Regions from separate parts of the Kluyvera ascorbata genome, predicted to be linked through region 2. Evidence: predicted binding sites of a transcription regulator. Region 2 holds the regulator's gene; the other holds the start of a gene.
The links. The regulator sigma-54, encoded in region 2, starts transcription at its own class of promoters, with help from an activator protein. The targets are predictions, from matches to a motif close to GTTGGCACANNTTTCGCTNT.
Positions count from the first base shown of each region.

Region 1: glnA (glutamate--ammonia ligase) is a predicted target of sigma-54. The motif match lies at 14,862-14,881, and genes of this name have one in related genera.

Region 1 covers NZ_CP096201.1:4,987,586-5,003,669, reverse strand. Annotated here, with positions in the region: gene mobA (molybdenum cofactor guanylyltransferase MobA) at 1-552, opposite strand, end outside; gene MY052_RS23890 (YihD family protein) at 622-891, shown strand; gene MY052_RS23885 (serine/threonine protein kinase) at 967-1,953, shown strand; gene dsbA (thiol:disulfide interchange protein DsbA) at 1,981-2,604, shown strand; gene MY052_RS23875 (acyltransferase) at 2,621-3,529, opposite strand; gene polA (DNA polymerase I) at 3,926-6,721, shown strand; gene spfP (small protein SpfP) at 6,887-6,934, shown strand; gene yihA (ribosome biogenesis GTP-binding protein YihA/YsxC) at 7,095-7,730, opposite strand; gene yihI (Der GTPase-activating protein YihI) at 8,321-8,836, shown strand; gene hemN (oxygen-independent coproporphyrinogen III oxidase) at 9,025-10,398, shown strand; gene MY052_RS23850 (YshB family small membrane protein) at 10,468-10,575, opposite strand; gene glnG (nitrogen regulation protein NR(I)) at 10,686-12,098, opposite strand; gene glnL (nitrogen regulation protein NR(II)) at 12,108-13,157, opposite strand; gene glnA (glutamate--ammonia ligase) at 13,364-14,773, opposite strand; gene typA (ribosome-dependent GTPase TypA) at 15,153-16,084, shown strand, end outside.
Region 2 covers NZ_CP096201.1:522,189-538,272, reverse strand. Annotated here, with positions in the region: gene mlaC (phospholipid-binding protein MlaC) at 1-244, opposite strand, end outside; gene mlaD (outer membrane lipid asymmetry maintenance protein MlaD) at 263-817, opposite strand; gene mlaE (lipid asymmetry maintenance ABC transporter permease subunit MlaE) at 822-1,604, opposite strand; gene mlaF (phospholipid ABC transporter ATP-binding protein MlaF) at 1,612-2,424, opposite strand; gene MY052_RS02545 (calcium/sodium antiporter) at 2,613-3,587, shown strand; gene kdsD (arabinose-5-phosphate isomerase KdsD) at 3,602-4,588, shown strand; gene kdsC (3-deoxy-manno-octulosonate-8-phosphatase KdsC) at 4,604-5,170, shown strand; gene lptC (LPS export ABC transporter periplasmic protein LptC) at 5,167-5,742, shown strand; gene lptA (lipopolysaccharide ABC transporter substrate-binding protein LptA) at 5,711-6,265, shown strand; gene lptB (LPS export ABC transporter ATP-binding protein) at 6,272-6,997, shown strand; gene rpoN (RNA polymerase factor sigma-54) at 7,043-8,476, shown strand; gene hpf (ribosome hibernation promoting factor) at 8,499-8,786, shown strand; gene ptsN (PTS IIA-like nitrogen regulatory protein PtsN) at 8,842-9,330, shown strand; gene rapZ (RNase adapter RapZ) at 9,364-10,218, shown strand; gene npr (PTS phosphocarrier protein NPr) at 10,215-10,487, shown strand; gene mtgA (monofunctional biosynthetic peptidoglycan transglycosylase) at 10,599-11,318, opposite strand; gene arcB (aerobic respiration two-component sensor histidine kinase ArcB) at 11,543-13,882, opposite strand; gene mnmL (tRNA modification radical SAM protein MnmL/YtqA) at 14,065-14,988, opposite strand; gene gltB (glutamate synthase large subunit) at 15,674-16,084, shown strand, end outside.

The DNA.
Region 1 (16,084 bases), 590 kb from region 2:
CGGCGTATTCATGTTGCGAAATGCCGCTTTCATGTCGCTAAAATCGACAGAATGGCCGCCAACCTGGCGCATAAATACCATCACGCGGCGTTCACCGCTAGCAAGATAATCTACGATCTGCGGGGCGAGACTGCGGTGGGCAAGCGCCACTGCAGGGTGATCGCGATCGCCATCATGCACCCAAACGACGGGCGCGTCATGACGTCCTGCCACCAGGCGTTCAACGAGATTATTGGGAATAAACGGCGTATCACAGGGGCAAAACAGAAACCACTCGGCGGTTCTCTGCTGCATAACCGATAACAGCCCGGCAAGCGGCCCTGGATAACCCGACAGCGTATCAGCAATGACCGTTAATCCACTCTGCCGATAGATATCCAGATTGCGATTAGCACTAATGACGACATCATTTACCTGCGAACACAGACAATCTGCAACGTGCTGCCACAATGGTTTACCGTTAAGCAGCATTAATCCTTTATCCTGACCGCCCATTCTTGAGGCTTTACCGCCTGCTAATACCACGCCGGTTATCTGGCTCTGTGCATTCACCGCTATCGCCTCTTTTATTGTGTGGTTTACCCTGCTAACGTGTCTCCATCAAGCGTAAGGAGCACGACCATGAAATGTAAACGTCTGAATGAAGTTATCGAACTCCTCCAGCCAGCCTGGCAGAAAGAGCCTGAGCTGAATTTACTGCAATTTTTGCAGAAACTGGCGAAGGAGTCAGGCTATGACGGCGAATTGGCCGATTTAACGGATGATATTCTGATCTATCATCTGAAAATGCGTGACTCGGCCAAAGATGCGGTCATTCCGGGTATTCAGAAAGATTATGAAGAAGACTTTAAAACCGCGCTGCTACGCGCTCGCGGTGTAATAAAAGAGTAAAAGGTTGTAAGCAGAGCCACTCAAATCACTGTGAAATGATATCCTGAATCATTCGTATCGTTATCGGATGTCAGGATGAACGACAAGGCTTTCACATTCCAGACTCTCCACCCGGATACTATCATCGATGCCCTATTCGAGCAGGGTATCCGGGTTGATTCTGGACTTACCCCTCTTAACAGCTATGAGAACCGGGTTTATCAGTTTCAGGATGAAGATCGCCGCCGCATGGTGGTGAAGTTCTATCGTCCGGAACGCTGGTCGGCTGCGCAGATTCTTGAAGAGCACCAGTTTGCGCTGGAGCTAGTCGAGGATGAGGTTCCGGTTGCTGCACCTATCCTATTTAATGGTCAGACTCTGCTCATGCATGAGGGGTTCTATTTTGCCGTCTTCCCGAGCATGGGTGGCCGCCAATTTGAATCAGATAACCTGGATCAGATGGAGTGGGTTGGGCGCTATCTTGGGCGTATGCACCAGACGGGCCGCAAATCCCGCTTTACCGCGCGTCCTTCTATTGGTGTTAAAGAGTATCTCATTGAACCGCGAGCTCTCTTTGAGCATTCGGCGCTCATTCCTGCTGGTTTAAAAGACCGTTTCCTGAAAGCGACCGACGATTTGATCGATGCGGTTATGGGGCTATGGCACGGGCGTTTCGATGCCTTGCGCTTACACGGTGACTGCCACGCTGGAAATATTCTCTGGCGCGATGGTCCACTGTTTGTCGATCTCGATGATGCGCGCAACGGCCCCGCGGTTCAAGATCTCTGGATGTTGCTTAACGGCTCTCAGGCAGAGAGACGTATGCAGCTTGAAACCATCGTTGAGGCTTACGAAGAATTCAGCAGCTTTAATTCAGACGAATTGGCGCTGATTGAGCCTTTACGTGCAATGCGGTTGGTTTATTATCTTGCCTGGATTATCAGGCGTTGGGATGACCCTGCATTTCCGAAAAATTTTCCCTGGTTAACCGGGGAAGATTTCTGGCATCGGCAGATCGCAACTTTTATAGAGCAGGTGAAGGTTCTACAGGAACCCCCTCTTCAGTTAACGCCAATGTATTAATTCGACACAGTCAGGAGAGAGTGAGTTATGAAAAAGGTTTGGCTTGCGCTGGCAGGTATGATTCTGGCATTCAGCGCATCCGCTGCTCAGATTACCGACGGCAAACAATACGTTACGATTGATAAGCCGGTTGCAGGTGAGCCGCAGGTGCTGGAGTTCTTCTCCTTCTACTGCCCGCATTGCTATCAGTTTGAAGAAGTTCTGCACGTTTCTGACAACGTGAAGAAAAAGCTGCCGGAAGGCACTAAAATGATCAAATACCACGTTGAGTTCCTGGGCCCATTGGGCAAAGACCTGACTCAGGCGTGGGCGGTAGCGATGGCGCTGGGCGTTGAAGATCAGATTACTGCACCGATGTTTGAAGCGGTACAGAAAACCCAGACCGTGCAGACCGTTGCGGATATCCGTAAAGTCTTCACCGACGCTGGCGTGAAGGGCGAAGATTATGACGCCGCCTGGAACAGCTTCGTGGTGAAATCTCTGGTCGCGCAGCAGGAAAAAGCGGCAGCCGATCTGCAGCTGCAGGGCGTGCCAGCAATGTTTGTTAACGGCAAATACCAGCTGAACCCGCAGGGCATGGACACCAGCAATATGGACGTCTTTGTCGCTCAGTATGCTGATACCGTAAAACAGCTTGTTGAGAAGAAATAAAAAAAGAAAACGCCGGTCAATGACCGGCGTTTTTGTATTCTGCTTTGATGTCTGTAATCTGATGATCTTTCTCTTCCCACAGCGCATTCAGCCATAGCTGGAAGCGTCGCTTAAAGTTCTTATCTCCCACGTAGTCACCATGCATCTCCGGGTCAATCGGACGCAGATTCACACGAACCACAATGCGCGTCAGTTTACCGCTGAGCATATCGTAGAACGGTGTCTTATCGTTTTCCGGGTAGCAGAGCGTCACGTCGAGCAGCTTATCAAACTGGGTGCCTAACACGTTCAGCGCCATCGCAATACCGGCAGCTTTTGGCGGCAGCAGGTTTTGATAGGGCGAACGGGTTTGCAGGCGCTTTTCAGGCGTAAAGCGTGAGCCTTCGACAAAGTTGACGATGGTTGTTGGGTGCGCGCGGAATTTCTCGCAGGAACGGCGAGTCGTTTCTACATCTTTACCGCGGCGTTCCGGGTGGCGAATCAGATAGCTGCGTGAATAACGGCGCATAAATGGCATATCCAGCGCCCAGCATGCCAGCCCCATGAAGGGCACCCAAGCCAGCTGCTGCTTGAGGAAGTATTTGTTCATTGGGATATGCTTGCGGAAGATCACGCATAGCACCACGATGTCTGCCCAGCTGTGGTGGTTGCAGATAAGCAGGTACCAGTTCTTTTTATTGAGCGTCTCGAGCCCTTCAATATCCCACTTGAGCCAGGGGTTGAGATGCAGCAGCGCTGCCAGCCCTTCACACCAGCAGTACATCATAAAGTTGCAGAATACCGAGACGGAACGCCAGATCACCGGTACCGGTAAAATCAATTTAATAATGCCGGCGAGAATAATCGGTATTGAGCACAATATGGTCAATAAAATGGTGAGTGCGATACTGATGGGCAACGTTATCGCAGCGAGCAATCTCGACATAGTTTGTTTATTCAGATAGTTAGTTATATAACGTGCGTATATAAAAGAGCACAAGGGGCTGATTTTAACAGAAAACGCGCCAAATGACGGGTCTTACCGGAATAGAAAAATGGTCATAGTGTCTATCCACACTGTGTGAATTACCACCAGATCGCTCTCACTAACCTTGATCTTGAGTTAACTAATTGAAATTATTTAGGTAATTTTTACTTTATCGCTGGTTACATATCATTTGTTATCAGTAAAATAAAACTATTCACAAACTTATCCACAATTTGTTTTGCGTGCGATCGCGAGGATCTGCAAATCTTTTCGCGTTATTTTGGCGAAAAACTCATGTTTTCATGCCGTATGTGGCATCCTTTACCCATAATCTGATAAACAGGCACGGAAATTATGGTTCAGATCCCTGAAAACCCTCTCATCCTCGTTGATGGATCTTCTTATCTCTATCGGGCATATCACGCATTCCCACCGCTGACGAACCGTGCGGGAGAGCCGACAGGTGCGATGTACGGCGTGTTAAACATGCTGCGCAGCCTGATCCTCCAGTATCAGCCAACCCACGCCGCCGTGGTATTTGATGCGAAGGGAAAAACCTTCCGTGACGAATTGTTTGAAGACTACAAATCCCATCGCCCGCCAATGCCGGACGATCTGCGTGCGCAGATTGAACCGCTGCACACGATGGTGAAAGCCATGGGACTTCCGCTGTTGGCCGTCTCTGGCGTTGAAGCGGATGACGTGATCGGCACGCTGGCGCGTGAAGCCGAAAAAGCGGGCCGTCCGGTGCTCATCAGCACCGGGGATAAAGATATGGCGCAGCTCGTCACACCGGGCATTACGCTTATCAATACCATGACCAATACCATTCTCGGCCCGGATGAAGTCGTGACCAAGTACGGCGTGCCTCCGGAGCTGATTATTGATTTCCTCGCGCTGATGGGCGACTCCTCGGATAATATTCCGGGTGTGCCGGGCGTGGGTGAAAAAACCGCGCAGGCGCTGCTGCAAGGGCTGGGTGGCCTGGATACGCTCTACGGTGAACCGGAAAAAATCGCCGGGTTAACCTTCCGTGGTGCGAAGACCATGGCGGCGAAGCTTGAGCAGAACAAAGATCTGGCCTACCTCTCCTATAAGCTGGCAACCATCAAAACGGACGTTGAGCTGGAGCTGGGCTGTGAGCAGCTGATTGTTGCGGAGCCTGCGGCCGATGAGCTGTTAACGCTGTTCAAAAAATACGAATTTAAGCGCTGGATCACCGATGTAGAGTCCGGCACCTGGATGCAGGCCAAGGGCTCGAAACCAGCCGTTAAGCCTGCTGGTAAAGCCGCCGACGTTGAAATTGAGGTTGAAGTTGAAGAAACGGCAGCCACATTGTCATCCGAAAACTATGTCACCATTCTCGATGAAGCCACGTTGGTAAGCTGGATTGAGAAGCTGAAAAAAGCACCGCTGTTCGCTTTCGATACCGAAACCGATAGCCTGGACAATATCTCTGCCAATATGGTGGGCTTGTCGTTTGCGACCGAGCCGGGCATCGCTGCCTATGTGCCAGTTGCGCATGACTACCTCGATGCTCCAGACCAGATCTCCCGGGAACGCGCACTGGAACTTCTCAAGCCGCTGCTGGAAGACGAAAAGCTGCTGAAGGTTGGCCAGAACCTGAAATACGACCGCGGTATCCTTGCTAACTACGGCATCGAGCTGCGCGGTATCGCCTATGACACCATGCTGGAGTCCTATACGCTGGATAGCGTTGTCGGCCGCCATGATATGGACAGCCTCTCTGACCGCTGGTTGAAACACAAAACGATCACTTTTGAAGAGATTGCTGGCAAAGGTAAAAACCAGCTGACCTTCAACCAGATTGCATTGGAAGAAGCCGGTCGCTATGCGGCAGAAGACGCCGATGTGACGCTCCAACTGCACCTGAAGATGTGGCCGAAGCTGCAGAAGCATGAAGGACCTCTGCGCATCTTTAACGAGATTGAAATGCCGCTGGTGCCGGTGCTGTCACGCGTTGAGCGCAACGGCGTGAAGATTGATCCTGCTGTATTACATGCGCACTCGCAGGAGATTGCTAAGCGCCTGGTAGAGCTGGAGCAAAAGGCTTACGAAATTGCCGGTGAAGAGTTTAACCTCTCCTCGCCGAAGCAGCTGCAGACCATTCTGTTTGAAAAGCAGGGCATCAAGCCGCTGAAGAAAACGCCGGGCGGCGCGCCGTCGACATCGGAAGAAGTGCTGGAAGAGCTGGCGCTCGACTACCCGCTGCCGAAAGTGATTCTGGAGTATCGTGGTCTGGCGAAACTGAAATCGACTTATACCGATAAGCTGCCGCTGATGATCAACCCGAAAACTGGCCGTGTTCATACCTCCTATCACCAGGCGGTCACCGCAACCGGGCGTTTGTCCTCAACCGATCCAAACTTGCAGAACATACCGGTGCGTAATGAAGAGGGGCGCCGTATTCGCCAGGCGTTTATTGCCCCTGAAGATTACCTCATCGTCTCTGCCGACTACTCGCAAATCGAACTGCGTATTATGGCGCACCTGTCTCGCGATGAAGGCCTGCTGAAAGCATTTGCCGAAGGTAAGGATATCCACCGCGCCACCGCGGCTGAGGTATTTGGCTTACCGCTGGAAAGCGTGAGTAATGAACAGCGTCGCAGCGCTAAGGCGATTAACTTCGGCCTGATTTACGGCATGAGCGCCTTCGGCCTGGCTCGCCAGCTTAATATCCCGCGTAAAGAAGCCCAGAAATATATGGACCTCTACTTCGAGCGTTATCCTGGCGTGCTGGACTATATGGAACGTACTCGCCAGCAGGCTAAAGAGCAGGGCTATGTTGCCACGCTCGATGGTCGTCGCCTCTATCTGCCGGACATCAAATCCAGCAACGGCGCTCGCCGTGCAGGTGCTGAACGTGCGGCGATTAACGCCCCGATGCAGGGAACCGCTGCCGACATCATTAAACGCGCGATGATTGCGGTGGATAAATGGTTAGAAAGCGAGAAACCGCGCGTCCGTATGATCATGCAGGTACACGATGAATTGGTCTTTGAAGTGCATAAAGACGATCTGGATGCGGTATCGAAGAAGGTGCATGAATTAATGGAAAACAGTACGACTCTGGACGTGCCATTGCTGGTGGAAGTCGGCAGCGGTGAAAACTGGGATCAAGCTCATTAAGTATCCGATGAATAACGCTCTTTTTTGTAAGTAAGCAACATAACTTATCTAGTTTTGTGATGAACATTAGAATTCGTTATGTAACAAATGAAAAAAAACTACAAAAAGTGCTTTCTGTACGGGGTAAAAAAGAGTAGAGTTAATCTCGTAGGGTACAGAGGTAAGATGTTCTATCTTTCAGACCTTTTACTTCACGTAATCGGATTTGGCTGAATATTTTAGCCGCCCCAGTCAGTAATGACTGGGGCGTTTTTTATTGGGCGAAAGAAAAGTTTTCGTCACGATAAATTTAAAAGATATTGAGTTAAATCAGCGGGATGTGGCGAGCCCGGAACAGGGCGCAGCGCGCCGCTATCCGGGATAAATGCGGGGGTTACTCTTCTGCTGCCTCGACTTCTTCCTGTGGCGGAATGTCGTTAAACCAGCTGTCCAGCTTCTGGCGCAGCTTATCGACTCCCTGTTTTTTCAGTGAAGAAAAGGCTTCAACCTGCACGTCGCCGTTAAAGGCCAGCGCCGCTTCACGAACCTGGTTTAGCTGCGCTTTGCGCGCACCGCTTGCCAGCTTATCCGCCTTCGTCAGCAGTACCAGTACCGGAATCTCACTCGCGACAGCCCATTCGATCATCTGCTGGTCGAGATCCTTCAGCGGATGGCGGATATCCATCAGCACCACTAATCCTTTCAAACACAGACGCTTCTCCAGGTATTCACCCAGCGCACGCTGCCATTTGATTTTCATCTCTTCCGGAACCTGCGCGTAGCCATAGCCCGGCAGGTCGACCAGACGTTTGCCATCGGCGACTTCAAACAGGTTAATCAGCTGAGTACGGCCGGGCGTTTTTGAAGTACGTGCCAGGCTTTTCTGGTTGGTCAGCGTATTCAGGGCGCTGGATTTCCCCGCGTTAGAACGGCCAGCAAATGCCACTTCGATTCCGGTATCGGAAGGTAAGTGGCGGATATCAGGCGCACTGGTCACAAAGTGCGTCTGTTGATAATTCCAGTTAGTCAAAACGGTCATCTCCGTTAAATAAGGCAATGTGGGCGATTATACCCGATCGGCAAAAAAAGACTGGTTTTCCTCGTTGAGCATCGACTGTAAGACGATGCCCCTTCGTTTGTAAGACATTTGCCATTGCTACTATGCGAAATTTAGGAGAAAACGGAGGCGACATAATATTCAAACTATTTGGAATCATATAGTTAATGTTGGGCAATATTCTGAATTGTTCATCTTCCACCGTTTCGTTGCTTGTTAGTTTAATCCAACAAGGTAAAGTAGCACGCATCGGCAAGGGAGCCGGAAGGAATTCAGACTCAGGATGAGCGGTCAGGAACGCCAGGAGGCGAAGACCGAAGGAATTAGCCAGGAAGGCGAACGTCTGGAGACGTTGAACACGGATAAGGACCATAACAGGGACTGTTATAGAGCTAACGGATAGACAGGGCGCGTTGAGAGCCAACATGGAATGTATAACCCGTAGAGGGTTGTGAGTCAGGAAAAAAGGCGACAGATTACTCTGTCGCCTTTTTTCTTTGTTTGCTTTCTGCTAGATTCCGGCTCAATTCTATACTGAATAAAACGGCTTAAAGACAGACATCATGAAAAAACCAACCTCTGCACCGCGCAGTAAAGCTCCGGGCAAACAGCGCCGTAAAACGCGCGAAGAACTGGACCTGGAAGCTCGCGAACGTAAAAACGATAAAAAGCACCGTGGTAACGCGGCAGGTAGCCGTGCGACTGGCTCTAACGGTGCATCCGGCTCCAATAAGCAAAAGCAGCAAAAAGATCCTCGTATTGGCAGTAAAAAACCAATTGCGCTGGGCGTTACTGACGCACCGGTCATTAAACAGCCCAAACCGAAGAGCGAGAAACCTATGCTTTCACCGCAGGCCGAGCTGGATATGCTGGAGAGTGATGAGCGCCTGGATGCGCTGCTGGAACGTCTGGAAAATGACGAAACCCTGACTGCTGAAGAGCAGAAATGGGTCGACGCTAAACTGGATCGCATCGATGAACTGATGCAGCAACTCGGCCTCTCTTACGATGATGACGAAGAAGAAGAGGAAGAAGAGGGCAAGGCAGACATGATGCGTCTGCTGAGAGGCGGAAACTAACGTTTGCACCCGATTGGCTTGCCAGTCCTGCTTATAACCCTTTTGGTTGTATGTTATCTGGTGTGGTTATTCGTTAAACTACGACGGTTGTCGCGGCGTCAAAAGTGGCTGCGCAACCGGCTGTTGCTCCGAAATGGAGCCAGACCGGCACGCCGTCGTCGTTCTCGACACCATCGGAAGGAGTGAGCATGTCTGAGCAGTTAATCGACTGGGATCTGGCCCTGATCCAGAAATATAACTATTCCGGGCCGCGCTATACCTCGTATCCCACCGCACTGGAATTCTCTGACGCCTTTGGCGAGCCTGAGTTTCACCACGCCGTCGCGCGTTACCCTGAGCGTCCGCTGTCGCTGTACGTGCATATTCCGTTCTGCCACAAGCTCTGCTATTTCTGCGGCTGCAATAAAATCGTCACCCGCCAGCAGCATAAAGCTGACCAATATCTTGATGTGCTGGAGCAGGAAATCCGCCAGCGCGCGCCGCTGTTTACCGGCCGTCACGTCAGCCAGCTTCACTGGGGCGGCGGTACGCCAACCTATCTGAACAAGGCGCAAATTAGCCGCCTGATGACGCTGCTGCGCGAGCATTTTCACTTTGATGCCGATGCTGAAATCTCTATTGAAGTTGACCCGCGCGAAATTGAGCTGGACGTTATCGACCACCTGCGCGCCGAGGGCTTTAACCGCCTGAGCATGGGCGTACAGGACTTCAACAAAGAAGTGCAGCGGCTGGTGAACCGTGAGCAGGATGAAGACTTTATCTTTGCGCTGCTCAACCACGCGCGCGAAATTGGCTTCACCTCGACCAATATCGACCTTATCTACGGCCTGCCGAAGCAAACGCCGGAGAGCTTTGCCTTCACGCTCCAGCGCGTCGCTGAGCTGAACCCCGACCGTTTAAGCGTGTTTAACTACGCGCACCTGCCGACGCTGTTCGCCGCACAGCGCAAAATCAAAGATGCCGACCTGCCGTCGGCACAGCAAAAGCTGGATATTTTGCAGGAAACCATCGGCTCTCTGACGCAGGCAGGCTACCAGTTTATCGGTATGGACCACTTTGCTCGTCCGGATAACGAACTGGCCGTGGCCCAGCGTGAAGGCGTGTTGCATCGCAATTTCCAGGGGTATACCACTCAGGGTGATACCGACCTGCTGGGTATGGGCGTATCGGCGATCAGCATGATTGGCGACTGCTATGCGCAGAACCAAAAAGAGCTGAAACTCTATTATCAGCAGGTTGCCGAGCAGGGTAATGCGCTGTGGCGCGGCATCGCGTTAACCCGCGATGACTGTATTCGTCGCGATGTGATCAAAGCGCTTATCTGTAACTTCAGCCTCGATTTCGCGGCGATAGAAACGCAGTGGACGCTGAATTTCAGCGACTACTTTGCCGAAGACCTGAAGCTTCTGGCACCGCTGGCGCAGGATGGGCTGGTGGATGTAGATGATAAAGGGATTAAGGTGACGGCGAAGGGTCGCCTGTTAATTCGTAATATCTGTATGTGCTTTGATGCCTATCTGCGGCAGAAAGCGCGGATGCAGCAGTTCTCGCGGGTGATTTAGCGTTGATATTGCCCGGCGGCGCTACGCTTACCGGGCCTACAGGCCGGATAAGCGCAAGCGCCATCCGGCTTAGCTAAACAGCCCAACCAGCGCGGCACACAGCACGGCAGCAACGGCCGTCTGTGGTGAATGACCGGCGGCGCCGCTTGAAGCCAAATTAATCAATGATTCAAACATTATCGTCCCCTCGAATTTGCGGGCTGAATAATACTGACTCATCGAAACAGTAAAGTATAAAATTGCAGCAACTTGCGCGAATCGAGCAATATTTACACTTCACGTTGGCCTTACTCCATTCCTAACTCTTTCAGCTTACGCGTCAGGGTATTGCGACCCCAGCCCAGCAGGCGAGCCGCTTCCTGTTTGTGTCCCTGCGTGTATCGCAGCGCGGTGGTCAGCAGCGTACGCTCCATCTCCGGCTGTGCTTCGGAAAGCAGGTTTTGATGACCGGATCGCAGCGCGCGGTCGGCCCATTGCGCCAGCAGCGTTGCCCAGCTATCCGGCAGCGAGGTTGCCGTGGTGCTGTCCGGCATGCTGGCTTCAAACAGCTCGCTCGGAAGGTCCTGAATCAGCACCTCTTGCCCGGCGGCCATCACCGTAAGCCAGCGGCAGGTGTTTTCCAGTTGGCGCACGTTGCCCGGCCAGGCCAGACGCGTTAACGCCGCTTCGGTTTCCGGGTGCAGCAGCTTGGCTTCAACGCCCAGCTCGCGCGCGGCAACCTGCAAGAAGTGGTGCGCCAGGCGCGGAATATCTTCCCGACGCTCGCGCAGCGGCGGCAGATGGACGCGAATGACGTTCAGACGGTGGAATAAGTCTTCGCGGAATTTGCCTTCCTGAACGCGTTGTTCGAGGTTCTGGTGCGTTGCCGCGATGATGCGCACGTCGACCTTCACCGGCGCATAGCCGCCCACGCGGTAGAACTGGCCGTCGGCCAGTACGCGAAGCAGACGGGTCTGGACGTCCATCGGCATATCGCCGATTTCATCAAGGAACAGCGTGCCGCCGTCGGCCTGCTCAAATCGGCCCTGACGAACGGTATTGGCACCGGTAAACGCCCCTTTCTCATGACCAAACAGCTCGGACTCAATCAGGTCTTTTGGAATGGCCGCCATGTTGAGCGCGATAAACGGCGCTTTGACGCGAGGACTATGGCGATGCAGCGCATGAGCAACCAGCTCTTTACCGGTACCGGACTCGCCGTTAATCAGCACGCTGATAGACGAACGTGAGAGACGACCGATAATACGGAACACATCCTGCATCGCTGGTGCTTCACCAATGATATCGGTGGTCGGGTCATTGACCTGCACGTTGCGCGGCTGCTGCTGCTCCTGGTAGTGGCTAATCGCCCGCTCTACCAGTGCTACGGCTTCATCGATATCAAACGGTTTTGGCAAATAATCAAAAGCGCCTTGTTGATAGGCACTAACGGCGGCATCCAGGTCTGAGTGCGCCGTCATTATGATGACCGGAAGCATCGGATGGCGCTGCTTGATTTGTGTTAACAGCGCCAGACCGTCCATACCGGGCATGCGGATATCGGACATCAGCACGTCAGGCGTTTTGGTGGCCAGCGCATCCAGCACCTCTTTTCCGCCTTCAAACGTGGTGCAGGTTAATCCTGCGCCGGTGAGCGCGCGTTCAAGCACCCAACGGATGGAGCTATCGTCATCAACGACCCAGACTATCCCTCGTTGCATAAACACACCTTATTTTTTGATTGGCAGGAAAACCGAGAACTCGGTATGGCCTGGCCAACTGGTAAATTCAATTTTGCCGGAGTGCTGATCGATAAGGCTGCGCGCTATCGACAGACCCAGCCCGGTGCCGCCTTCGCGGCCGCTGACCATTGGGTAAAACAGCGTATCCTGCAAATGTGATGGAATACCGGGGCCGTTATCTTCGACATCAATTCTGGCGGCCAGCCGATAACGCACGCCGTGCAGCGTTAACTGGAATGCGGTGCGGGTGCGCAGGACAATTTCGCCCCCTTCCGGGCCAAGCGCCTGCAGTGCATTTCGCACGATATTCAGCAGAACTTGCTCGATTTGGTCTGGATCGTGCGGAAGTTCCGGCAAACTTGGGTCGTAATCACGCACCAGCGTGACGTTCTCCGGCAGTTCCATAGAGACCAGCTTGACGACGCGCTCTGCCACTTTATGAATGCTCTCGGTGATATGCGTACCGGGATGCTGTGGGCCAAGCAGGCGGTCGACCAGATTACGCAGGCGGTCGGCCTGCTCAATGATGACGTTGGTGTACTCGGTCAACGCCGGGTCAGGCAGTGCCTTACTGAGTAGCTGTGCAGCGCCGCGTAAGCCACCCAGTGGGTTTTTAATCTCATGGGCGAGCCCTCGTACCAGATCGCGCGCCGCGATTTGCTGAGCGTGCTGGAGCTGCTCCTGGCTGAGGCGGCGTTGGTTATCCATTGGCGCCATTTCCAGCAGAATAAAACCGTCTGGCAAACGCTGTGCGGTCAGCGAAAGAATATGCGAGCGTCCGTCAATCACCAGCGTCACTTCGTTATCGGTAAACCCCTGACCCGTTTGCAGGCTCTCCTGCATCAAGCCAATGTTCAGCGAGAAATAGCTTAGAAGCTCGGGTAAAGGCGTACCAAAGAGTTTGCGCGCGCTCTGCGCCAGCAGCTGCTGTGCAGCAGGGTTCGCATAGTGAACGGCGAGGTCATCATCGACCAGTAAAATACTGTTGATTAACGAATTAAGGATCTGCCCAGCATCGGGCAGTGCGCCTGTTGCCATTTAGCAGTCTCCTGAAAAGGCTTGCACTATTTTAGTGCAGTATAGCTTTTTACGAGTAAAAAGCGCGAGATATCAGGTTGTTGGTGGAGAAAAAAGCCCATCCTGAGATGGGCTGAAAGTTTCCACGGCAACTTAATTCCAGGGAGTGCGCCAGAACCCAAGGGCAATGGCGCCGCTACAGCTGGAAAGTACAACTCAAAATACGATTAGACGCTGTAGTACAGTTCGAACTCAACCGGGTGCGGAGTCATACGTACGCGGTCATTTTCTTCGGTGCGCAGCGTGATGTAAGCGTCGATAGCTTCATCAGTGAACACGCCACCTGCAGTCAGGAACTCGCGGTCAGCATCGAGAGCCTGCAGCGCTTCTTCCAGAGAGCCAGCAACCTGTGGGATCTCTTTCGCTTCTTCTGGCGGCAGGTCATACAGGTTTTTGTCCATGGCTTCGCCAGGGTGGATTTTGTTCTTGATGCCGTCCAGGCCAGCCATCAGCAGTGCTGCGAAGCACAGGTATGGGTTAGCTGCTGGGTCCGGGAAGCGCACTTCGATACGACGCGCTTTCGGAGAAGCAACAACCGGGATACGGATGGATGCAGAACGGTTACGGGCAGAGTAAGCCAGCATTACCGGTGCTTCATAACCTGGGACCAGACGCTTGTAGGAGTTGGTGGTCGGGTTAGCCAGGGCGTTGATAGCTTTAGCGTGTTTGATAACACCGCCGATGTAGTGCAGTGCTTGCTCGGACAGGCCAGCATATTTGTCGCCGGAGAACAGGTTTACGCCGTTCTTGGACAGGGACATGTGGCAGTGCATGCCGGAACCGTTATCGCCAAACATTGGTTTTGGCATAAAGGTCGCGGTTTTACCGAAGCGGTGAGCGACGTTGTGCACAACATATTTGTAGATCTGAATTTCGTCCGCTTTCTTGGTCATGGTGTTGAAGCGGGTTGCGATTTCGTTCTGGCCAGCAGTCGCAACTTCGTGGTGATGCGCTTCAACAACCAGGCCCATCTCTTCCATGATCAGACACATGGTAGAACGGATGTCCTGTGAGGAATCAACCGGAGGAACTGGGAAGTAACCGCCTTTAACGCCTGGACGGTGACCTTTGTTACCACCTTCGTATTTGGTGGAGGAGTTCCATGCGCCTTCGATGTCATCGATAGCCACGTGAGAACCGGAGATGGATGCGCCGAAGCGGATGTCATCAAACAGGAAGAATTCTGGCTCTGGCCCGAACAGAACGGTGTCTGCGATGCCGGTAGCGCGCAGGTACTCTTCAGCGCGTTTAGCGATGGAGCGCGGGTCACGGTCGTAGCCCTGCAGGGTACCTGGTTCCAGGATGTCACAACGGATAATCAGGGTAGACTCTTCAAAGAACGGGTCGATGAGAGCGGTAGATGCGTCTGGCATCAGAACCATGTCGGATTCGTTAATGCCTTTCCAGCCACCGATAGAGGAGCCGTCAAACATTTTGCCTTCTTCGAAGAATTCGGCATTTACCTGGTGCGCAGGAATAGTGACGTGCTGTTCTTTACCTTTGGTATCGGTGAAGCGCAGATCGACAAACTTCACTTCGTGCTCATTCAGCATCGTCAAAACGTGTTCAGCGGACATACTTAACATCTCCCGGATTTATCATTGTCGTCGTGGTAACGAGGTCTTCAATCACTGCTTAAAGTGGCGTTGTTGCCTTGAAATATACAAAGCGAAATCTGTGCCAACTTTTAAATCACCCCCAAAAGGCGTTATCATGCGCACCATAGTGCAAAAGGGCTGCACCACGATAGCGTCTTTGCACCATTATAGTGCTTATCATGAAGCGATGAGCACCATATTGGTGCAAATTGTGTCCAGGTGCCCTTTTTATGCTCCGTGAAAGCGATCACAAAGAAACTCTGCAATACTTGTTTGCGGAGGATCTCTGTGATCCTGTTTTGTAGTGCGATTAATCCGTGTACAATAACGCGCTATTTCTAATGCCCGAGGCAAAGTTGTGATCGAAAATTTGCGTAACATCGCCATCATCGCGCACGTTGACCATGGTAAAACTACCCTGGTTGATAAGCTGCTGCAGCAATCCGGTACGTTTGATGCACGTGCTGAAACTCAAGAACGTGTGATGGACTCCAACGATTTGGAGAAAGAGCGTGGGATTACCATCCTCGCGAAAAACACCGCAATCAAATGGAATGATTACCGTATCAACATCGTTGATACCCCAGGGCACGCCGACTTCGGTGGTGAAGTTGAGCGCGTCATGTCCATGGTTGACTCTGTGCTGCTGGTAGTTGATGCAATGGATGGCCCGATGCCGCAGACGCGCTTCGTGACCAAAAAAGCATTTGCTCATGGTCTGAAGCCAATTGTTGTTATCAACAAAGTTGACCGTCCAGGCGCGCGTCCTGATTGGGTTGTTGACCAGGTATTCGACCTGTTCGTTAACCTCGACGCGACCGACGAACAGCTGGACTTCCCTATCGTTTACGCTTCCGCGCTGAACGGTATCGCAGGTCTGGATCACGAAAATATGGCGGAAGACATGACCCCGCTGTATCAGACCATCGTTGATCGTGTACCGGCTCCAGACGTAGACCTGGATGGCCCGCTGCAGATGCAAATCTCCCAGCTGGACTACAACAACTACGTTGGTGTTATCGGTATCGGCCGTATCAAACGCGGTAAAGTGAAGCCAAACCAGCAGATCACTATCATTGATAGCGAAGGCAAAACCCGTAACGGTAAAGTCGGTAAAGTGCTGACTCACCTGGGTCTGGAGCGTATCGATAGCGACCTGGCTGAAGCTGGCGACATCATCGCGATCACCGGTCTGGGCGAGCTGAACATCTCCGACACCATCTGCGACCCGCAGAATGTTGAAGCGCTGCCAGCGCTGTCCGTAGATGAACCAACCGTAACCATGTTCTT
Region 2 (16,084 bases):
AGTAGCGGCCTAGTACCAGCGCACCGGCGTATTTTACCTGAACATACGGCAGCAGTTCCTGATCGACCACGTCACGCAGGTAGTTCGGGTTAGAACGAATCTTCGGTTGTTCATTCTTCAGGCGATCGAACGTCTTCTGCGCCGCTTCATTCATCAGCTTGTAAGGGTTGGTTTGGTCTGCCGCAGTGGCTGCCGTTAACGGCGCAATCACCAGCATGGCGACCATCAGTAAACGTTTAAACATGTCGAGTATCTCCTGAGATTAATTCGTCGCGCCAGTCGCAGGCGTCGTCGTACCAGTATGTCCTTCTGTAGAACCCTGCGCATCGCCAGAATTCTGATTGTCGCTGCCCTTGCTGTTGTAAAGGAACTGGCCAATCAGGTCTTCCAGTACCATCGCCGATTTGGTGTCCTGAATGGTACCGCCATCTTTAAGGATAGACGTTCCGAGATCGGGATCTTCAAAACCGACGTTCAGCGCCAGATACTGTTCCCCAAGCAGGCCAGAAGTACGAATGGCCAAGGAACTGGTATCGGGGATGTGGTTATAGCGATCTTCGATGTCGATAGCGACGCGCGGTAAGTACGTTTTCGGATCCAGTTCAATATCCGCGACGCGGCCAATCACTACACCGCCAATCCGCACCGGTGAACGGTTTTTCAGGCCGCCGATGTTATCGAAGGTGGCGTAAATGCGGTAGGTTGGTTCTGATTTCATTGACGAAACATCCGCCGCCTTCAGGCAGATAAACAGCGCCGCCAGCAGGGCAACCAACAGAAAAATACCGACCCAGATTTCACTCTTTTTCGTTTGCATTCACTCAATTCCCAAACATCAGTGCCGTCAGCACAAAGTCCAGCCCAAGAACCGCCAGCGAGGAGTGCACCACGGTGCGCGTCGTCGCCCGGCTAATTCCGGCAGAAGTGGGGATCGCATCGTAACCGTTAAATAACGCAATCCATGTCACCGTAATGGCGAAAACAACGCTCTTGATCAGGCAGTTCACCAGATCAAGACGCCAGTCCACCGCATTTTGCATCGCCGACCAGAAGAACCCGGCATCAATACCTTTCCAGCTTACGCCAACCAGTGAACCACCCCAGATGCCGACGGCCACAAAGATAATGGTCAGTAGCGGCAGCGAAATGACGCCAGCCCATAAGCGAGGGGAGATAACGCGGCGCAGCGGATCCACCGCCATCATCTCCATGCTGGAGAGCTGCTCGGTGGCGCGCATCAGGCCGATTTCCGCGGTCAGCGCAGAACCCGCGCGCCCGGCGAACAGCAGCGCGGCAACCACCGGCCCCAGTTCACGCAGCAGCGACAGCGCCACCAGCATGCCGAGACTGGTCTCAGCGCTGTAGGTGGTCAGCACGAGGTAACCCTGCAGCCCCAGCACCATGCCAATAAATACGCCCGACACGATGATGATAACCAGAGAAAGCACGCCGACGTTGTACAGCTGGCGCACCAGCAGCGGCGCGTGTTTGCGGAACTCCGGCTTGCCGATAACGGCATTGAATAACATTAACCCAGCTCGCCCAAACGTCGCGACGGTCTTGATCCCGCGATGTCCAAGCGCTGCCAGTGCATTTAACAGCATAAGTCGATTAACTCCCTGTGCCGATGAGATCGCGGCGATAGTCGCCCGCAGGATAACGGAACGGCACCGGGCCGTCGGCAATACCGTCGAGGAACTGACGCACTCGAGGATCGCTATTTTCCTGCAATGAAGAGGCGCTGCCGTGCGCGACAATTTTCTGGTCCGCCACGATATAAGCGTAATCCGCAATGCTCAGTACTTCCGGCACATCGTGAGAAACCACAATACAGGTGACACCCAGCGCACTGTTGAGTTCAGAAATCAGCTTCACCAGCACGCCCATGGTAATCGGGTCCTGGCCGACGAAAGGTTCGTCGAACATGATGAGATCTGGCTCCAGGGCAATAGCACGCGCCAGCGCAGCGCGGCGGGCCATACCGCCAGAGAGCTCCGATGGCATCAGCGTTGCAGCACCGCGCAGGCCAACGGCCTCCAGCTTCATCATTACCGTGCTTTTCAGCAACGGCGCCGGTAAGCGGGTATGCTCACGAATGGGATACGCCACGTTATCAAACACGTTCATGTCGGTGAACAGCGCACCGGACTGAAACAACATGCTCATACGCTTGCGTACGGTATACAGGCGAGAGCGCGACATTTTCGGCACGTTCTCACCGTCAAAGAGGATCTCTCCGCTATCCGGGGGGATCTGCCCGCCAATCAGGCGTAACAGCGTGGTCTTGCCAATCCCCGACGGCCCCATAATCGCGGTAATTTTTCCGCGCGGTACCGACAGCGAGATATTGTCAAAGATGACCCGATTGCCACGCGAAAACGTGACATCTCGCACCTCGACCAGATTCTCGATATTTTGGCTCATAGGCTTACCTTTCCAGGTCCTTAAGTAGGGCAAACTCCTGCTTGCCCCCGCATTCTTACAGAATCCTAACCGCTCTGGTTAACGAAATCTGGCATTTGTTTTACTTTTCCTGCGCATAAAGTCAAAATTAGGAATTCGTTACGTCCAGACGTGCGGACCGGCGATTATACCCGAATAAAGGACTTTTGATGCTCTTAGCCACGGCTCTGTTAATTATTGGTTTACTTCTGGTGGTCTACAGCGCCGACCGCCTCGTGTATTCCGCCTCCATTCTGTGCCGTGCTTTAGGTGTCCCCCCCCTGATTATAGGTATAACCGTTGTCAGCATCGGTACCTCACTGCCGGAAATCATCGTCTCCGCGGCCGCCTCGCTGCACGGGCAGGTCGATCTGGCCATCGGCACCGCCGTCGGCTCTAATATCGTCAACATTCTGCTCATTCTTGGGCTCACCGCCCTGTTCCACCCATTTACCGTGCATTCTGATATTCTGCGCCGCGAATTACCGCTAATGTTGGTCGTAAGCCTGGTCGCTGGGTATGTTCTGTATGATGGAGAACTGTCCTGGTTTGACGGTGTCTTTTTATTTATTCTGGCCGGATTATGGCTGTTGTTTATCATTAAAATAGCCCGTCTCGCTGAACGTCAGGGTAACGACAAATTTACCCAGGAGCAGTTATCCGAACTGCCGCGCGACGGTTCTCTGCCCGTCGCCTGTTTATGGCTTGGCGTCGCGCTGATTGTCATGCCGATGGCGACCAGAATGGTCATCGATAACGCTACCGTGCTGGCGAACTACTTCGCCATGAGCGAACTGACCATTGGACTAACGGTTATCGCGCTGGGCACCAGCCTGCCAGAGCTGGCAACCGCTATCGCAGGCGTGCGTAAAGGTGAAAACGATATTGCCGTCGGCAACATTATCGGCTCGAACTTCTTTAATATTGCTATCGTACTGGGGATCCCCGCCCTCATCGCGCCGGGAACGTTTAATCCCCTCGCGTTTACCCGTGACTATGGCGTAATGATGCTGGTCAGCGTGGTCTTCGCTCTGCTTTGCTGGCGTCGACGCCAGGTTGGCCGCGTCGCCGGTTTACTGTTAATCAGCGGGTTTGTGTTATGGCTGGCGCTGCTTTACTGGGGCACGCCGCTTTTCATCGATTGAACTGGGATAACATTATGTCGCAAATAGATTTGCCGTCAGATTTCGACTTCCAGCAGGCAGGAAGAGACGTTCTGGCGATTGAACGGGAAGGGCTGGAACAGCTTGATCAATACATTAATCAGGACTTTAGCGAAGCCTGCGAGAAGATCTTCTACTGCACCGGCAAAGTGGTCGTCATGGGAATGGGCAAATCCGGGCATATTGGCCGCAAGATGGCAGCTACCTTCGCCAGCACCGGGACTTCTGCCTTTTTTGTTCACCCTGGTGAGGCTGCACACGGCGATTTAGGCATGGTAACACCCCAGGATGTGGTGATTGCCCTATCCAACTCCGGCGAGTCCAATGAAATTCTGGCGCTGATCCCGGTATTAAAACGTCTGCGCGTACCGCTTATCTGTATGACCAGCCGACCAGACAGCAGCATGGGCCGCGCGGCGGATATTCATTTGTGCGTCAAAGTCCCGCGTGAAGCCTGCCCGTTAGGGCTCGCCCCGACGTCCAGCACCACCGCAGCGCTGGTAATGGGTGATGCGCTGGCCGTTGCGTTGCTGAAAGCGCGCGGCTTTACCGCAGAAGATTTTGCGCTTTCCCACCCCGGTGGCGCATTAGGCCGCAAGCTTCTGCTGCGCGTTAACGATATTATGCACACTGGCGATGAGATACCCCACGTCAGCGTTGATGCCTCGCTGCGCGATGCCCTGCTGGAAATTACCCGTAAAAATCTGGGTATGACGGCCATCTGCGATGACAACATGCAGATCAAAGGTATTTTCACCGACGGCGACCTGCGACGCATCTTCGATACCGGTGCCGATGTGCGCAGCCTCGGCATTGCCGATGTCATGACGCCGGGCGGCATTCGTATTCGCCCCGGCATGCTGGCGGTCGATGCGCTGAACCTGATGCAATCCCGTCATATCACCTGCGTGCTGGTTGCCGATGGCGACCATCTGCTAGGTGTGATACATATGCACGACCTACTGCGCGCAGGCGTAGTGTAATCAAGGATATAAAGAATGAGTAATGCTGTCGCATCGGTCGCCACCTGTTATGGCCCGGTGAGTCCACAATTTATGGCGAAGGCGGAGAAAATCCGTCTGCTTATCCTCGACGTCGACGGGGTGCTTTCTGACGGCCTGATTTACATGGGCAACAGCGGTGAAGAACTCAAAGCGTTTAACGTCCGCGACGGCTATGGCGTACGCTGTGCGCTCACTTCAGATATCGAAGTGGCGATAATTACCGGGCGAAAAGCTAAACTGTTAGAAGACCGCTGTGCGACGCTTGGCATCACCCATCTTTACCAGGGGCAGTCAGATAAACTGATCGCCTACCGTGAACTGCTCGCCACGCTGAACCTCCAGCCGGAAGAGGTCGCCTACGTCGGCGACGATCTGATTGACTGGCCGGTGATGGCGGAAATTGGCCTCAGCGTAGCGGTGGCGGATGCACACCCGCTGCTGCTGCCTCGCGCCGACTATGTGACGCGTATTGCAGGCGGCCGCGGTGCCGTTCGTGAAGTCTGCGACCTGCTGCTGATGGCGCAAGGGAAGCTGGAAGAAGCCAAAGGGCAATCGATATGAGTAAAACCAGACGTTGGGTTATCATTGTGCTATCGCTGGTTGCGCTTGTCCTGATCGGCCTGAACCTTGCCGATAAAGACGACAGCAGCCAGGTCGTGATTAACGCAAACGATCCAACCTATAAAAGCGAACATACCGATACCGTGGTGTACAGCCCCGAAGGCGCACTGAGCTACCGGTTAACCGCCGAGCATGTGGAGTATTTTTCCGATCAGGCAATATCGTGGTTTACCCACCCGTTCCTGACCACCTTTGACGCAAATAAAGTACCAACCTGGTCGATTAAAGCCGATAAAGCCAAGCTGACTAACGACCGCATGCTCTATCTCTATGGGCACGTTGAAATCAACGCGCTGACAGAAGACGCACAACTGCGTAAGATTACGACGGATAATGCCCAGGTGAACCTGACGACTCAGGATGTTTCCTCTGACGATCTGGTGACGTTATACGGAACAACATTTAATTCCAGCGGCCTGAAAATGCGCGGCAATTTACGCAGCAAGAACGCCGAGTTGATTGAAAAGGTTAGAACCTCTTATGAAATTCAGAACAAACAAACTCAGCCTTAAGCTGGCACTTGCCGGTTCTTTGCTGGCCGCCAGCCTGCCGGCCATGGCGCTTACTGGCGATACCAATCAGCCGATTCATATTGAATCCGATCAGCAGTCGCTGGATATGCAGGGCAACATCGTCACCTTCACCGGTAACGTCGTGGTGACCCAGGGCAGTATCAAAATCAATGCCGATAAGGTCGTCGTGACTCGTCCAGCGGACCAGAAAGGTAAAGAAGTCATCGACGGCTACGGTAACCCGGCCACCTTCTACCAGATGCAGGACAACGGCAAGCCGGTAAAAGGCCGCGCCTCGAAAATGCATTACGAGCTGGCGAACGACTTCGTCGTACTGACCGGCAATGCTTACCTTGAGCAGTTGGATAGCAACATCAAAGGCGACAAGATCACCTATCTGGTCAAAGAGCAGAAAATGCAGGCGTTTAGCGATAAAGGCAAACGCGTGACCACCGTTCTGGTTCCGTCGCAGCTGCAGGACAAATCCAAAGACCAGGCTCCGGCACAGAAGAAGAGTAACTAATTCGTTATGGCGACATTAACTGCAAAAAATCTGGCAAAGGCCTACAAAGGCCGCCGCGTCGTGGAAGATGTCAGTCTGACCGTGAATTCCGGTGAGATTGTGGGCCTGCTTGGGCCAAACGGCGCGGGCAAAACCACCACCTTCTACATGGTCGTTGGGATCGTGCCGCGCGATGCCGGCAATATCATCATCGACGATGAAGACATCAGCCTGCTGCCGCTGCACGCGCGCGCGCGTCGCGGCATCGGCTATCTGCCGCAGGAAGCCTCGATTTTCCGTCGTCTGAGCGTCTATGACAACCTGATGGCGGTGCTGCAGATCCGTGACGATCTGAGCAACGAGCAGCGCGAAGACCGCGCCAAAGAGCTGATGGAAGAGTTTCACATCGAGCATCTGCGCGATAGCCTGGGCCAGGCGCTTTCCGGCGGTGAACGTCGCCGCGTTGAAATCGCCCGTGCACTGGCGGCAAACCCTAAATTTATCCTGCTGGATGAACCGTTTGCCGGCGTTGACCCGATCTCCGTTATCGATATCAAACGCATCATCGAACACCTCCGTGACAGCGGCCTTGGCGTGCTTATCACCGACCACAACGTACGTGAAACGCTGGCCGTATGTGAACGCGCCTATATCGTCAGCCAGGGGCACCTGATTGCCCACGGCACCCCGCAGGAGATCCTACAAGACGAACATGTTAAACGCGTGTATCTTGGGGAAGACTTCAGACTCTGATAGGGTAGTGGTTTACGACGTTAGCGGGAGATATTCGTTCTGAACATGAAGCAAGGTTTGCAATTAAGGCTCAGCCAACAGCTTGCCATGACGCCACAGCTGCAGCAGGCAATCCGTCTGTTGCAACTGTCTACGCTGGAACTTCAGCAGGAACTCCAGCAAGCGCTGGAGAGCAACCCCCTGCTTGAGCAAACCGATCTTCACGAAGAAGTTGAGACCCAGGAAACCGTCGATAACGAAACGCTGGACAGCGTCGACGCGCTGGAAAAGCCCGATATGCCCGAAGAGCTGCCGCTCGACGCCAGCTGGGATGAAATCTACACCGCCGGAACCCCTTCCGGAACCGGGGCTGATTATCAGGACGATGAACTGCCGGTGTATCAGGGCGAAACCACTCAGTCACTGCAAGACTATCTGATGTGGCAGGTTGAGCTAACGCCGTTTACCGATACCGACCGGGCCATTGCGACCTCGATTGTCGACGCGGTAGACGATACCGGCTATCTCACCGTCACGGTGGAAGACATTCATGAAGGCATCGGCGATGACGAGATTGGTCTCGATGAAGTGGAAGCCGTGCTCAAACGGATCCAACGATTCGATCCGGTCGGCGTCGCCGCTAAAGATCTCCGCGATTGCCTGCTGATCCAACTCTCTCAGTTCTCTCCTACTACGCCGCGCATCGACGAAGCCCGCCTGATTATCAGCGATCATCTCGATCTGCTCGCTAATCATGACTTCCGCTCGCTGATGCGCGTCACGCGTCTGAAAGAAGACGTGTTGAAAGAGGCGATGGATCTGATCCAATCATTGGATCCGCGCCCAGGTCAATCGATCCAGACCGGCGAGCCGGAGTATGTGATCCCTGACGTGCTGGTGCGCAAGGTAAACGGCCGCTGGGCCGTTGAATTGAACGCCGACAGCATCCCGCGCCTGCAAATCAACCAGCACTACGCGGGCATGTGTAACAACGCCCGTAATGACGCCGACAGCCAGTTTATCCGCAGCAACCTGCAGGATGCGAAGTGGCTGATTAAGAGTCTTGAGAGCCGTAACGATACGCTACTGCGGGTAAGTCGCTGCATCGTCGAGCAGCAGCAGGCCTTTTTCGATCTCGGCGAAGAGTATATGAAACCGATGGTGCTGGCGGACATCGCCCAGACCGTCGAAATGCACGAGTCCACGATTTCGCGTGTTACCACGCAAAAGTATTTGCATAGCCCACGAGGCATTTTCGAGCTTAAGTATTTCTTTTCCAGTCACGTCAGCACCGAGGGCGGTGGCGAAGCTTCGTCCACGGCGATTCGTGCGCTGGTTAAGAAATTAATTGCCGCGGAGAACCCCGCAAAACCACTGAGCGACAGTAAACTGACCACCATGCTCTCTGAACAGGGTATCATGGTGGCACGGCGTACCGTTGCAAAGTACCGAGAGTCTTTATCCATTCCGCCGTCTAACCAGCGTAAACAACTGGTCTGACACAACTGATAAGGAAGACACTATGCAGCTCAACATCACTGGACACAACGTCGAAATTACCGATGCGATGCGCGAATTTGTGAATGCGAAATTCGTTAAGCTCGAACAGTATTTCGAGAGGATCAATCAGGTCTACATTGTGTTAAAGGTGGAGAAATTGACGCACATCTCGGACGCCACATTGCACGTTAACGGAGGCGAACTTCATGCCAGCGCGGAAGGGCAGGATATGTACGCCGCCATCGACGGTTTGATTGATAAACTGGCGAGACAGTTAAACAAGCATAAAGATAAACTAAAACAACATTGATTGTCCGAGCAGTCGCCCGATATGCCCGCATACCGGGCGATGCTTAGGTGAAATTATGACAAATAACGATTCGGCTCTTCAACTGAGCAATGTCCTTAACCAGGAATGTACCCGCAGTGCTGTGCACTGTCAGAGTAAAAAACGCGCGCTGGAAATCATCAGCGAACTGGCGGCAAAACAGCTGAGCCTGCCTCCGCAGGTTGTCTTTGAGGCAATTTTGACCCGCGAGAAGATGGGCAGTACCGGTATTGGTAACGGTATCGCTATTCCTCACGGCAAGCTGGAAGAAGATACGCTGCGCGCGGTTGGCGTGTTTGTGCAGCTGGAAACCCCGATCGCCTTCGACGCCATCGACAATCAGCCCGTCGATTTACTCTTTGCGCTCCTGGTGCCGGCAGACCAGACCAAAACCCACCTGCATACGCTTTCTCTGGTGGCAAAACGCCTGGCGGATAAAACCATTTGCCGTCGCCTGCGTGCTGCGCAGAGCGACGAAGAGCTGTATCAAATCATCACCGATACGGAAACCCACGATGATGCATAATGGACATCACGTCGTACTGAGGAGAAACGGTACATGGTACTGATGATCGTCAGCGGCCGCTCAGGCTCCGGAAAATCGGTCGCCCTGCGCGCGCTGGAAGATATGGGCTTTTACTGCGTCGATAACCTGCCGGTCGTGCTGCTGCCGGAACTGGCAAAAACGCTTGCCGACCGAGAGATATCCGCCGCCGTCAGCATTGACGTGCGTAACATGCCCGAATCACCGGAAATCTTTGAGCGGGCAATGGAAAACCTGCCGGATAACTTCTCCCCGCAGCTGTTGTTCCTTGATGCCGATCGCAACACCCTAATTCGCCGCTACAGCGATACCCGCCGCCTGCACCCACTCTCCAGTAAGAATCTGTCGCTGGAAAGCGCCATTGATGAAGAGAGTAACCTGCTGGAACCGCTGCGCTCTCGCGCCGACCTTATCGTCGACACCTCCGAAATGTCAGTTCATGAACTGGCCGAGATGCTGCGTACTCGCCTGCTGGGTAAACGCGAGCGTGAGCTAACGATGGTGTTCGAATCCTTTGGCTTCAAGCACGGCATTCCGATCGATGCTGACTACGTTTTCGACGTACGCTTCCTGCCAAACCCGCACTGGGATCCTAAGCTGCGTCCGATGACTGGCCTGGATAAACCGGTCGCCGCGTTCCTCGACAGGCACACGGAAGTTCACAATTTTATCTATCAAACGCGCAGCTATCTTGAGCTATGGTTACCTATGCTGGAAACCAACAACCGTAGCTATCTGACCGTTGCTATCGGTTGTACTGGCGGTAAACACCGTTCGGTCTACGTTGCCGAACAGCTGGCTGACTACTTCCGCTCGCGCGGTAAGAACGTGCAGTCTCGTCACCGGACGCTGGAAAAACGCAAATCATGACCGTAAAGCAGACCGTTGAGATAACCAACAAGCTGGGCATGCACGCTCGCCCGGCGATGAAGTTGTTTGAGCTGATGCAACATTTCGACGCAGAAGTTCTGCTGCGTAACGATGAAGGGACCGAAGCGGAGGCAAATAGCGTGATTGCGCTGCTGATGCTGGACTCAGCCAAGGGTCGCCAGATTGAAGTCGAAGCCACCGGGCCGCAGGAAGAAGAAGCACTGGCCGCGGTGATTGCGCTGTTTAACGCCGGGTTCGACGAAGACTAGTCTCGTAGGCCGGATAAGGCGTTTACGCCGCCATCCGGCGATACAGCGGCGCCTTACAATGCCTGATGGCGCTACGCTTATCAGGCCTACGAAATTCACCGCAACCTGCGGTTAATACAGCTTATTCTCCCGCATAAACCCTTCCCCGCCCAGTTGACGCATCTGACGTAATATCCACGCCTGGCGACTACGCACATACCCTGACGGCGCGCTGGCTTTAAAACGGATCGGGTTCGGCAACACGGCGGCCAGCAGTGCGGCTTCGGCCATCGTCAACCTGCTCGCGGGCTTGTGGAAATAGCGTTGAGACGCGGCTTCCACGCCAAAAATACCGTCACCGAATTCAGCAATGTTCAGGTACACGGTCAGGATGCGTTTCTTACTCCAGACTGTTTCCATGCCCAGCGTCAGACCCGCTTCCAGCCCTTTACGCACCCAGCTACGGCCATCCCACAAGAACAGGTTTTTCGCCGTTTGCTGCGAGAGCGTAGAAGCTCCGCGGATACGGTTTTCATTGCGCTCGTTGTGCGCCAGCGCTTTCTCAATCGCCGAGACGTCAAACCCCCAATGATCCGGGAATTTTTGGTCTTCAGCGGCAATCACCGCCAGCCCCATAAACGGCGAGATAGCATCCATGCTGACCCAATCAGAGTGTGCCACGTAGCCAAAGTCGCCCGTCATCCAGGCGCCAAGCTGACGCTCAATCATCACTGCGGAAAATGGAACCGGCAAAAAACTGAACGCGGCGATGCCGCCGCCCCAGAAAAGCGCCAGCAACAGCAACAGTCGCCAGAACAATTGTTTTAGCCCCGCTACTTTCCTTAAAGCCATCTTCTTCACGCTAACTCTCTGACGCCGATTAATATTTCTGATTAAGTCGTTATGCTTCACACATTTTACTGATTCACGTAACAAACATTTTAAGTTTTGCTATCTTATTGAGCGTGCAATCGTATTTCAGGTTGTGTCATCAACAAAAAACAAGCTAATCATCTGACGCAGCCACCAGTTCCCTGGTGTTGGCGCAGTATTCGCGCACCCCGGTCTAGCCGGGGTCATTTTTTATCAGCGTTCGCCACCCAGGCTTTTAATACCGCGACATCCTGCTGCCACTCGGATTTCATTTCCTCAACCCATTCACCGACGTTATCCCACCAGGCCGGAAGGTCGGGAGACTGGATCTGTTGCCCCAGCTGTTGCAGGTGACGCAAGCCGACGGAACCGGCCGCGCCTTTAATCTTATGACCTTCTTCAACAATGCCTTTCTGGTCGCGCGCGGTCAGGTTCGATTCCAGTACCGCGAGGTAGCCCGGCATCATTTTCTCGAAGACCGCCAGACCGTCGGTAATCAGCTTCGGCCCAACCAGTTCGAGGTACTGCTCCAGCATCGGAATATCCAGTAGCTGCTGCGATTTGCTGCTTTCAACAGGGGTCACGGTACTCTCCTCTTCGTCTTCAACGGTATCCCAGAACTTCTTGATCATCGCGGTCAGGGCCGGTACCGAGAGCGGTTTACTCAGCACATCGTCCATCCCGGCTTCCAGATACTCTTTCTTATCTTTCAGTACGTTAGCCGTCAGCGCAACCAGCGGAGGCAGGTCGTCGGCGTGGTATTTACGCGTCAGTTCGCGGGAGATATCCAACCCCGTCATATCCGGCAGTTGGATATCCAGCAGCACCAGGTCATATTCGCCCGGCGTAAACATCTCCAGCGCATCTTTGCCGGTCATGGCGACATCCACGCTGTTGCCCAGTTTCTCTAGCACCGAACGGGCGACAATCACGTTCAATTCAATGTCTTCGACCAGCAGCACGTGCAGCGCCGGCAGCGGCATTTCATCGTCCTCAAACGCATCTTCAACCTCTTCCGCCACCGCTGGCGCATGCACCGTCAAGGTGAAGGTCGCACCGTGTCCGGCCTGGCTTGAGACTTCAATATCGCCGCCCATGCTTTTCGCCAGACGACGAGAGACCGCAAGGCCAATGCCGGTCCCGGTGGCCGGTTTACCGCCCTGGCTGTCTTTAACCTGATAATACATGGCGAAGATTTTATCCTGCTCTTCCTGCGGGATACCGATACCAGAGTCTTCGACTTCAAAGTGAAGCATATCGCCTGCGTCATAGCGCACGCGCACCGTCACGCTGCCCTTCTGGGTAAACTTCACGGCGTTGCTGATAAGGTTCCACAGGATCTGGCGCAGTCGGGTGCCGTCGGTAATCACCTTATGCGGCAGCGGTAACGTTGGCTCCATCACGAAGCGCAGACCTTTTTGCTGCGCCTGCAGACCGGAGAGGTTTTCCAGGTCGGCCAGGAAACCCGTGAAATCGACCGGCTGGTTATCCAACTGGACTTTGCGACGTTCCATTTTGTCCATATCGATAATATCGTTGAAGATATTACCCAGCGTGACCGCCGAGACATGGATGGTTTTCAGGTATTTTTCTTGTTCAGCCGTCAGGTTGGTGTCGAGCAGAATGCGGCTTAAGCCGACGATGCCATTCAGCGGCGTACGCAGCTCATGGCTGATGGTAGAAATAAAGGTAGTCTTATCGCGGCTGGCACGCTCAAGCGCATCCTGATAGCGCTTACGCTCGGTAATATCGCGGCCAAAGCCCATCAGGCCGTGGCGTTTACCCACGCGGTCGTAATACGGCACTTTACGAATCTCGAAGCAGGCTTTGCGTCCGTCGGGATAATCGAGCCACTGTTCGTAGGTGAGCGAGACGTTGTGGCGGAAGACTTTTTCATCGGTTTCAATGACTTTCGCCGCTGCTTCAGGCGCATAAACATCTTCCGGGTGCAGGTGAATCAACTGCTTCTCGCTTTTGCCGGTCAGCAGTTCCATCGCCCGGTTACAGCCGGAGAACTCTTTATCTTCATTGCGATAGAAAACCAGATCCGGAGAAGCATCGAGGAAAGAGCGCAGGAAGGAGGATTGTTGCTCGAGGCGGATCTGCGTTTCTTCGCGTTCCTGTACCTCAATACGCAACTGCTCTAGCGTCGCAAGGCGCTCGGCCTCGGCTTTTTCGCGATCGCTAATCTCCTGATTGAGCTGCGAAATATTGTCTTTGAGCTGGACGTTCAGCTTGAGGTCGCGCTCGCGCATCTCTTCAAGCTTCTCCACCAGCCGGGAGAGACGTTGTCGTGACTCTTCAAGCTGTTCAACCACGACCGAAAGGAAGTAGACCGCCCAGGGCGTAATCAACAAACCGAAGAAGATAGAACGGATAACATCAATGCTTTCAACCTGGCCGTGCAGCACCATGGTTACCGCCATTTGTACCACAATGGCCAACACCACCAGCGCCAGCGCCAACAGCATGGAGAAACGTACCAGACCCAGCTTCATCATCAGGTCGACGTAATACTGCGCCAGCATACGGATTTGCTTCATAAGGGATTCCTTAACGACAACGTCGTTCAATAATACCCAATTCTGAGCGTGGCGCGGTAGGTTGTGCGAAAAATGCGGGGATTATCTGCTAATTGGGGCACGGTGCCATTCCCGGCGGCGCTTCGCTTGGCCGGGCTACACGGCTACATTGCCAAGGCAGCGCCACCATCCGGCAATGGGCGCTATGGCTGCACCCACGGAGTGCCCAGCGCCGAGCCCTGCACCCCATATTCGTTCAGGTATTTATCCAGCTCGACCATTCCTGTCCAGCGGTTCTCACACCACAGCGGAGCCAGCAGCGTCGGACGACGTGCGCTGGCGGAAATACGATGATAAATCACCTCCGGCGGCGTATGGCGAATCATCTCGCCCGCGGTTATCGTATAGTCGTCCAGCTCAAGACCGTTCAGGCGCCCGGCTTCCCAGGCTTTGGCCATGATGCTGCCGGTAACAATATGCAGCGGATGCAGCTTAATGCCGTCAACACCGGTTTCAACCACCTGCTGGAGCGTCTCCAGGCATTCGCTCTGCCCTTCGCCCGGCAGGCCGACAATCAGATGGCTACACACCTTTAGCCCGCGCTCGCGCGCCAGACGCGTGGTGTTCTGATAGCAGGCGAAATCATGGCCACGGTTAATCCGGTGCAGCGTTTTATCGTGCGCCGTTTGCAGGCCGAGCTCCAGCCACACTTCATAGCCCTGCTCGTGGTACTCACTTAGCAGGTCGAGTACCGCCTCCGGCACGCAGTCCGGGCGCGTGCCAACGCACAGCCCAACAATATTTGCCTGGCTTACCGCCTGTTGATACATCGAACGCAGCACCTGCACTTCGGCAAAGGTGCTGGTATAGGCCTGGAAATAGGCCAGATAGCGTTTTGCGCGGTTCACCAGCTGCGCCTGATGCGCTAACTGCTCGGCAATCGATTTATGCTGCTGCTCTTCATCAGCAAACGAGGCCACGTTACAGAACGTGCAGCCGCCGCGGCCGATGGTGCCATCGCGGTTTGGGCAGCTAAATCCACCATGCAGCGTCAGTTTATGAACCTTTTCGCCATAACGACGCGTAAGATCCCCACCAAACATATTGACTAATTTTTGTAACTGCATAATCTGATAGACCGGCCTGAAGAAAGGGGCCAAGCCTGCCACTTTTAGTCTCGATCGGCGATGACCTGGATCAATCGCCATGTAGACCTTTTATCCCATTGCATAACAAATCAAAACAACTGCAATTTCATTCAAAGCCATATAGATTATTTTTACTTATGTTCAGCGGCTAATTTGCAATAATCTATCTGCCGTTGAAAAACAGAGTGATCCTATACCCCCACACTCCATGCCAGCATTAAATGCTACTTATTGCAGAATAAACAGTGCATGACGATTAAAACAGCGCTTTCAGATAGTGAGACAGATCACACTCGCGAATCCCCTTCAGCGCGGTTAACGCCAGCCTAAAATGTCATATTTTTCTTATATATCATTGCGTTAATTGCGCTATAGCACATTTTTGTATAAATAAGATTGCCATTTGACCTATGTATCGATTCCCGATAAGTTGGGAATCCGCTGGAAGCTTTCTGGATGAGCAGTCTGCTCATCATATTTATGCAGTAATTGAGATTCCCTCTTAAGCAAGTCCTCAAACTTGTGCGACCTACGCGAAAAGGATAAAAGAGGGCGAATGCGAGGTTAGGCAGATGAATGCCATACCCCGTCGCCATGCTCTTGCTGTGCCTTGCGCGCAATCGATTAAGGGGGCGTCCCGTAGAGCCTGGGGAGGTTCACTGATATGTTGTACGATAAATCCCTTGAGAGGGATAACTGTGGTTTCGGCCTGATCGCCCACATAGAAGGCGAACCTAGCCACAAGGTAGTGCGTACCGCGATACACGCACTGGCACGAATGCAGCACCGCGGCGCAATACTCGCCGATGGTAAAACCGGTGACGGTTGTGGCCTGCTGCTGCAAAAACCTGACCGTTTCTTTCGCATCGTCGCCGAAGAGCGCGGCTGGCGCTTAGCGAAAAACTATGCCGTTGGGATGCTGTTCCTGAATAAGGATCCTGAACTGGCTGCGGCGTCTCGCCGTGTTGTAGAAGAAGAACTGCAGCGTGAAACCCTGTCTATCGTCGGCTGGCGCGATGTGCCAACCAATGAAGGCGTGCTGGGTGAAATCGCCCTCTCCTCTCTGCCTCGCATT